DNA from 2 places in the Paenibacillus sp. FSL R5-0486 genome. Region 1 is predicted to be linked to the other one. Evidence: riboswitches for the same ligand, from Rfam matches in the RefSeq annotation. Region 1 holds a riboswitch; the other holds the start of a gene.

Region 1 (4,429 bases):
CTCCTCAATTTTAAAAGCATATCATTACCCTACTCTTACGAGTTTTTCTTTCTCCACAACGTGGCCCACAGAAAAGGTACACCAAAACATGGTTCATGCTGCTCCATCGCCTTCATCGCACGGAACTCGACACACTCAAAGCCATCTTCCAGCATGTAACGAAGCTTCTCCTCCGTGAATGCAAGACCACCTCGCATCGACTTCTCTTGATACACCTGCCAATCAGTCATAACGATCTCTGGCCCACCAATATCGCTATAACCAGGAGCAAAACAAGTCATTCCAAAGTATCCTCCAGGCCGGAGTGCATTATGGATCATTTCTATGTATGGAATGCGCTGATGTGGCAACAGATGGTGCAGACAACCCGAGTCGTAGACAAGATCATATTCTTGCTCTGGGGACAATTCGAACACAGATCGACATTCAAAATGCACGTCCAGTTGCTCTTCTGCCGCCCTCTCCTTAGCCCAGGCAATAGCTGTCTCCGAAAAATCATAAGCATCTACCTGATATCCTTGGCGGGTTAAATACAACGCATTTCTGCCCGGGCCACACCCCAGTTCCAGTGCCTTGCCGCCGCTCAGCAGACCTGCGTTCACATGTTCTACCAGATTCTCATCCGGTTTGTTTGGGAAAAAGGGGATTGGTCTGTTCCGATCCTCATAGAAAGGTTCCCAAAACTGCTTGGCAGATCTGAAATCCGCATCGAGCATATCATATAGATCCTGTACACTTTTAATCGTCTTTTCCACAACCACATTCCTCCTTAAATGCTCCATTCAAACCTTCATTTTCGACTATTCATTCCTCGGCATTTTCGTTAAATCAGCCACACTCTATTATAACATTTTTACCCAATAGTTCTCTATTTTTCTTGCGTTTTTCTACTCCAAAACATAAGCTTTTTCCCAACAAAAAAACGACCGACATGAATGTCGATCGTTTTTTTGTTGGGGTTTTGTGTTGTAACTTACTTCGCCCGTTCCAAAACTGCAAAGTAATTCCCTTCGTTATCAGCAAAGTTGAAGACACGCCCCGTTGGCATCTCGACAATCTCTCCGACCGTTACATGTTTACCAGCCAAGTCGGCATATAACTGATCCAGATTTTCGGTGAAGAACATTAACGAAGGTGTGCCCAGATTTACACCCGCCGACATCCGTTCAACGAACTCTTTGTCATGGAGTATAATGCTTGTCTGCGAGTCTGCGGTAGGCGCAATCTCAATCCATCTCATGCCCTCGTCAAGGTTTACTTCATCCACAATGTGGAATCCTGCAACTTCCGTCCAAAATGCCAGTGATTCATCCTGATTGTTGACATACAACATAATCTGGCCGACTTTGCTAAACATGCATCATTCACTCCTCTGATCATCTAATCTCTTAACATCCTGCTTATCATTCCTCAAATTCCAATAGAGTATAACATGCAGGACAGCTTTTTGATCATCTTTCTTTGCAAGTCCATGCAACTTAAACTGAAGTACACTTTTATGCTTCCACTTCAATTAGTTTTTTGAAGTTTCCTTATAATGTTTTAACAAGTGAAAGTCTATGAAACCCCGAGGTATAATAGTTCATATCAACACCTTCTTTTTGAAAATTCATTCGTTCATAAAATACGAGCGCTGCTTCATTTTCTTCATGATCAAGTGTGTAAAGCATGACATCACCACTGCCGAATTCAGCTATTTTTATACATATTTTTGTAATTAGTCCACGTGCTACTCCCTGTCGAAGGTGTGATTTGCATGTAACAACGCCAACGATTTCATATCGGTTAACAGTAGGATGAAAGATATAACCAGCATGACCTATGACAACATCTGCTTCGTCAACCATGACATAATAAGCACTGATACGTTCATCCGTCATTTTTAAAAATAAATCCCAGCGCGCAGGATACTGATCGCGTATAAACGAAGGGAATTGAAAATCATGATCCGTCATCATTTTCAGCACTGCTGGCTGATCAATCGCTTGAAAAAGGCGAATAGTCATCTTTTTATCCCCTACCCTTAGTGTGCATGTAGACATCTTTTAAGTTACCAGCTTCATAATATGGATACTCTAGTTTTTGTTGAACTTGAAGGACGATCTCCGTAGACGTTAACATTTCGACCAAGTATAGTCCCAGGTCAATGGAAGCCGTAACCCCCGCACCCGTTATCGTATTACCATCACGCACTACACGCGCTGAGATCACTTCTGCACAATAAGGATTCAATAAATCATAAGCAGATGAGTTGGTAGTAGCCCTTTTTCCATTCAGGAAACCTGCTGCCCCCAACAGTAAAGCCCCGGTACAAATAGATATTTTATATGTGACATTTTCTGCCGTTCGGACCCATCGCATAAAATCCTCATCAAATCGAAGCGTTCTAGTTGATAATCCACCAGGAAAAAATACTAGGTCAAAATCCCCTAGATGAGGTAATACTGCATCGGATTTCATTTTCAGCCCACGATCATCCGAAATTTCCTCCTTATCTGCGCAGAATGTCCATGATACGTTTTCCTTTGCTTTCAGAATCGCTAGCCAAGTCACAGCTTCATAAAATCCAGCTAAATCCATGCTTGTCATTCCATCAAATAAAACAAACGCCATTTTCATTGCCGCCACCAGTCCTTTCGTTCCCTGAATAATAAATAAAGTGTTTGATCAAAAGATCAAACACTTTGCCCAGGCGTACGGCATATAATATATGTGCTCCCTCGTGGTTCACTCCACGTTTACGCCAGTCACACATAACAGATATTTACAACTAATATACATGACATCTTTCATATTGTATATATTATGAAATTATTGCGTGGCTTTTAACTTCTTCGTAAGATAAAGTACAACATCGTCGTCCATAATCGTTTCTTCACCCGGCTGAATGTAATGATCATGTTTGTATACACCGTGACCGTCTGGTATGTACCCGCGATGGGCATATAGAACTTGCGCTTTGCCATAATCGGAAAACACACCTACACCAATGCCTGCTACATCCGTTCGTTCCAGAATAACTTCCTCTGCTCGGTCCATCAACCGTGAACCAATACCTTGGCGCTGGAACTTCATTAGTACATTAAAATCGTTAATTTCGGGAATGCCTTGTTCCCTGAAAGACGGGTAGCTGGAATTCCACAATACATTCACGTATCCGGCAAATTCTCCATTCAACTCGGCTACCAAGGTTACGCGTTCCCCATTCTGTTGTTCAGCCAAGTAATGAAGATACTGCTCAGGGGATCTCCCCCAACCCTGCTCCTGAAACGCCTTTGATATGATTACAGGATCGTTCTCATTTAATAGTCTGATATGTACACTCATTGATGAATCCTCCTTAAAAGATATTTCTAATAGCTATATTCCCAATCTATCCCGAAGCGATGTGATGTGAGCAACATGGTGTTTGCCATGCCAAGCATACATGCCCAGATTGTAATCCAGTCTTGTCGTTTCTTCCGATGAGGGATGATAAAACTGTTTGGCATAATCTGCATCTGTCAGCGCGTTTAACAGAAACACCCAACGACGATGGAGGGCATCCAGAATCTGAAGCGAGAATTCGACATCCAGGTCTCGTGAATCACTCAGTTCAGCCCAGCGCTCTTCATAATAAGGCCGAATCGTTGGTGTATCCTCTGTCAGTGCCAACTTGAAACGAATCATACTGTTCATATGGCTGTCTGCCATGTGGTGAATAACCTGTTTGAGCATCCATCCACCTTCTCGATACGGCAGACTTAATTGCTCTTCACTCAGTCCCTTTACCGCTTCTCGTGCGCGTTCAGGCAACTCAGCAATGTCCTGAATCCACTTCTCCCGTTGTGCCAAAGTAACTTCACCCGTGTGTACAAATGGTCCTATCGGAAATCTTTCATCCATCCATTATTCCTCCTTGTTTACATGATTTAAATAACTTTAAGCAGGATCTACAGGGCATATTCCATAAGCCAACAGTCTCGCATCTGTCCTTCGTGCTGCTCATGTTTCTCCAACAGCTTAATCTTTTGGAAACCACATTTCTCATAACAGGATATCGCTCGCAAGTTCCAGGATTGAGGGTCCATAACCACTTTACGGGCTTGTTTTTCATTAATCAGATAAGCCAGCATGGATTGCATCAACTGTGTACCAATGCCTTTATTCCAGTATTCTACCTCACCAATAAACTGATCCGTTCCATAGATGATCTCATCCGTGTCTCCATAACCATACTCCGTTCGTTCTTCTTCCTCAAGCTCATAGAACTGAATGTATCCAATCGGATGTCCTCCATACTCAACGATACAACGAGTAGCACCATCTTTCTGATTGTAAAAATGCTCTCTCACCTGTTCCAGATCATGCGGCCGATCACGCCCTTCATAGTATTGAAGAACTTCCGGGTCTGACAGCCACTTCACCAGATGTTGTTCATCTTCTGTGT
Region 2 (4,429 bases), 2.6 Mb from region 1:
GAGCAGTACCGCGCCGATGCCGTGTTCTCGCTGGGCGACGCCAGCGAGCTGGAAGAAGCAGCGCGCCGGCTATACGCCGCGCTGCGCAGCTGCGATGAGCAAGGCGCCACATATATTGTGGCTGAAGCCTGCTCACGCGAAGGGCTGGGAGCAGCCGTCATGAATCGGCTGCTCAAGGCTGCGGGGAACCAACTCATACAAGTTGGCAACCAGCAACCCTCATAACCTCTCCTGATCATACAGTCAGGAGAGCTACGTACTCTTTTTCAAAACAATCAATAAACCACCATATCCACTTTCACGCCAAGCTAGCTTTATGCACCATGGATATCGAGTAGATCCGTCGCCGTTTGCCTTTCATCGGTCATGTTTAGGTCCTTGTCCGCATATCGTGTACAAGAACCTTTACGTGACTTGGGGGTATGGGGATGTGGGATGTGTCTGTCCATGTAGGGCAGTTGGTAACCATTTTGATCATGGCTATTGCGCTTGGCCTCGATGCGTTCTCACTCGGGATCGGAATTGGCATGAAGGGCATTCGGCTGCGGGATGTATTGCGAATCAGTATTGTAACGGCGCTATTTCATATCATCATGCCGCTCATCGGCATGTATATGGGCAAATACGTCAGCTCCCTGCTCGGTGACATTACGACGTATGCGGCAGGTGGATTGCTTGTTTTGCTGGGTGCTCATATGATTCTGAATGCATTCCGTGAAGGCGATACAAAGCTGGTGGACCACCGTTCCCTGCTCGGCGTTGTTTTGTTCTCCCTCAGCGTAAGTGTGGATTCATTCTCCGTTGGCGTTTCCTTAGGGATGTTTAGCAGTGATCTGATCTTAACTGTACTTGCTTTCGGTGTGTGTGGCGGGGTGATGTCGGTTATGGGTCTGCTATTAGGCCGTCGGGTGAGCCAGAATCTCGGGGATTACGGCGAAGCCATTGGTGGCGCAATCTTGCTTGCGTTTGGACTTTTGTTTATATTTTAGAATAAAACTTGAAATATCATATCATTCGCATCATATGTAAAATGGGGAGGCTAACACAATGAAACATATTTTATTCGTGTGTACAGGAAATACGTGCCGCAGCCCCATGGCAGAGGGGCTTTTGAGAAAACTGGCATCGGAGCGTGGCATTCAGGTAGAGGTTCGCTCCGCAGGTGTGGCAGCAACGTCGGGTATGCCGATCTCCCGACATGCTGAAGCGGTTTTGAGAGATCATAACGTTGAAGGTCCACCTCATTCCACACAGCTTAGCTCTAACCTGGTAGGTTGGGCCGATCTGGTTCTTACATTAACACGGAGTCATAAGCAGCATGTCATGCAGGTTTTTCCCGATTCAGTCCACAAAACCTATACATTGAAAGAATATGTGGAGGATGATGAACAGGTATTAAGTGATGTTCAGGAGTTGGACAGCCTGTTTGCAACGCTTGAGATGAAACGTGCCCTTGGCCAAGAGATCCTGGCATCGGAGCGTGAGCGAGCCATTGAGATTAGACAACGAATTCCAAGTTTCGACATCTCCGATCCGTTTGGAGGAAGTCGTGATGATTACAATATAGCTGCAGCTGAGATTCGGACGGCATTGGACCGGCTTTTGGATAAGCTGGGATAATTCTGATCCTGCGAGGCAGGTTATAGAAATAGGACACGTGATGTAAATTAACCGTTGATTTTAGCCGCGGGTTGTTTTATGATGAAGGGGAAAACAGGGATCCGGTGTAACTGGCGACGAAGTGGGCATAACCACGATGGAGCACCGGAACAAACGGCCGGTCGCCTGGGCAAAAGAGCAATTCTGCGTTACCCGCAGACTGCTCTTTTTTTCGTCTTTCATCTGATTATTCGCTATAATAGTACCTGAGATGCCGTGCAAGAATACGAAGGACAACCAAGAGACAGCGGGCATGATTTTATCGGGAGGCGATAATAGGATGACTATAGAGTTAGATTCGGAACAACCCGGATTGCAGGAACAGACCGCGTCTATTCTGCATGAACTGGCGCTTGCCGGACAGCTTGGGCCTGGACAGATCGTTGTGATCGGTACAAGCACAAGTGAAGTCGCAGGCGCTCGGATTGGTACGAGTGGTGCCATTGAAGTGGCGCAGCAGCTTCTTGCGGGTATACGCGAGGTGCAGGAAGAGTTCGGTTTTGACACGGTATTCCAATGTTGTGAGCATCTGAACCGTGCGCTGGTAATGGAACGTTCTGTGCTTACTCGACTTGGATTGACCGAGGTTGGTGCAGTACCCGTGCCCAAGGCCGGAGGTTCAATGGCATCCGCAGCATATCGTTCGCTGACCGATCCATGCCTGGCTGAACATGTGCAGGCCCATGCGGGACTGGACATTGGGGAGACGATGATTGGGATGCATCTCCGGCATGTAGCCGTACCCTATCGTACAGCGCTTCGCTATGTTGGAGATGCTCGTGTAACCACAGCGTTGACCCGTCCGAAGTTGATTGGCGGCGAACGCGCGGTGTATCGTATGGAAGAACAACCAGATTCGACATTTTGTGACTAACATATAAAGCGAGACTAATTGGGTTACACTCCTGACTTTGATTGCATCACCATCTTCCGAACGCTGTTATCCCCAGATTTTTTAATTCCCTATTTAAAAGGGGAAATCCGGTGATAAAGGCGACCACTTCGTTTCTTCAGATTGGTGTTGCACTCGCCGTTTTCGTGTAAACATTAGTTTCACTTTATAACTTCACTTATAACTGGGAGGAATTTAATCATGGAACAATTGCGCAAGAATGACCCGGCAGTACTGGAAGCGATGAATCTTGAACTGAAACGTCAACAGAACAACATCGAACTGATCGCATCCGAGAACATCGTAAGTGAAGCAGTAATCGAAGCAATGGGATCTGTTCTGACCAACAAGTACGCTGAAGGATATCCAGGCAAACGTTACTATGGCGGTTGTGAGCATGTGGACATCGTTGAAGACATCGCGCGTGATCGTGCAAAAGAATTGTTCGGAGCAGAACACGTGAATGTTCAACCTCACTCCGGTGCACAAGCGAACATGGCAGTTTATCTTGCAGCGTTGAAACCTGGTGATACTGTACTTGGTATGAACCTTGCCCATGGTGGACACCTCACACACGGTAGCCCGGTTAACGCATCTGGTTTGCTGTACAACTTTGTAGCATACGGCGTACAGGAAGATACATTCCTGATTGATTATGATGAAGTACGCAAAGCGGCTTTCAAACACCGTCCTCGTCTGATCGTTGCAGGTGCAAGTGCATATCCGCGTACCATTGATTTTGAAAAGCTGGCTTCCATCGCCAATGATGTAGGCGCTTTGTTCATGGTGGACATGGCTCACATCGCAGGACTGGTTGCTGCTGGTTTGCATCCAAACCCGGTTCCACATGCGCATTTCGTAACAACAACTACACACAAAACGCTGCGTGGACCTCGTGGTGGTATGATTCTGTGCCGCAAAGCGTGGGCAGCAGCGATTGATAAAGCCGTATTTCCAGGTTCCCAAGGTGGACCTTTGATGCACGTGATCGCTTCCAAAGCGGTAGCATTCGGTGAAGCTTTGCAACCATCGTTCAAAACGTATGCTGAGAATGTTGTGAAAAACGCACAGGTTCTGGCTGAAACACTGATCGCTGAAGGATTGAACATCGTATCTGGTGGTACAGATAACCACTTGATGCTGATCGACACACGCAGTGTGAACATCACAGGTAAGGAAGCTGAGCATGTGCTTGATTCCATCGGTATTACCGTGAACAAAAATGCCATTCCATTCGACCCTACAAGCCCGTTTGTAACGAGTGGTATTCGAATTGGTACACCTGCTGCAACTTCCCGTGGCATGAACGAAGAAGCGATGGTAGCCATCGGTAAGATCATTGCTAAAACGCTGAAAAATCCAAAAGATACAGCGAAGCTGGATGAAGCCCGTGCAGAAGTGACTGCACTGACAGACCAATTCCCGCTCTATACCGATCTTAAATACTAAAAAACGTTGCTCATGCTGTTTGTATTTGAGATGTTCTTAAAATGGGATACAAAAAAACGAAGCAGACAGAATGAGACCGCAGAAGCGAAGCGTTCGCCTTTATCCCCGGATTTTTCCCTTGTTAAAAGGAGAATAAAAAAAATCTGGGGATAACAGCGATCGAAGGATCATTCTGTAGGCGGAGTGCCATTGTATTCATCATTTTCATTTTCTTAACGACATAACAGCAGGAGCAAAACAGGACCGGATGGATCATTTTCCGGTCCTGTTTTTTATAGGATTCGGTAATCTGTAATGATTGGGTGCCCTTTGATGGTGTAATTCGTTGTTGGTGATGATATAATATACAGGATTTATCGAGCCCATGAATGGTGGCTAGGTATATTTGGAAATGCTGAACATGAAGAACTTACCGGAGGGACAAATTAG

The links. Region 1 has a riboswitch for ZMP and ZTP ahead of MKY01_RS08590 (DJ-1/PfpI family protein). Riboswitches for the same ligand answer to the same signal wherever they lie in the genome.
Region 2: linked by a shared signal. The riboswitch ahead of MKY01_RS29055 (TIGR01440 family protein) and the one ahead of MKY01_RS08590 (DJ-1/PfpI family protein) in region 1 are both predicted to bind ZMP and ZTP.

The regions. Positions count from the first base shown of each region.
Region 1 is NZ_CP150237.1:1,889,161-1,893,589, reverse strand. It holds gene MKY01_RS08605 (class I SAM-dependent methyltransferase) at 36-782, opposite strand; gene MKY01_RS08600 (VOC family protein) at 974-1,357, opposite strand; gene MKY01_RS08595 (GNAT family N-acetyltransferase) at 1,533-2,006, opposite strand; gene MKY01_RS08590 (DJ-1/PfpI family protein) at 2,011-2,619, opposite strand; ZMP/ZTP riboswitch at 2,680-2,761, opposite strand; gene MKY01_RS08585 (GNAT family N-acetyltransferase) at 2,812-3,327, opposite strand; gene MKY01_RS08580 (YfiT family bacillithiol transferase) at 3,361-3,885, opposite strand; gene MKY01_RS08575 (GNAT family N-acetyltransferase) at 3,933-4,429, opposite strand, start outside.
Region 2 is NZ_CP150237.1:6,556,629-6,561,057, reverse strand. It holds gene MKY01_RS29070 (L-threonylcarbamoyladenylate synthase) at 1-225, shown strand, start outside; gene MKY01_RS29065 (manganese efflux pump MntP family protein) at 429-989, shown strand; gene MKY01_RS29060 (low molecular weight protein arginine phosphatase) at 1,048-1,620, shown strand; ZMP/ZTP riboswitch at 1,717-1,798, shown strand; gene MKY01_RS29055 (TIGR01440 family protein) at 1,940-2,533, shown strand; gene glyA (serine hydroxymethyltransferase) at 2,753-4,000, shown strand.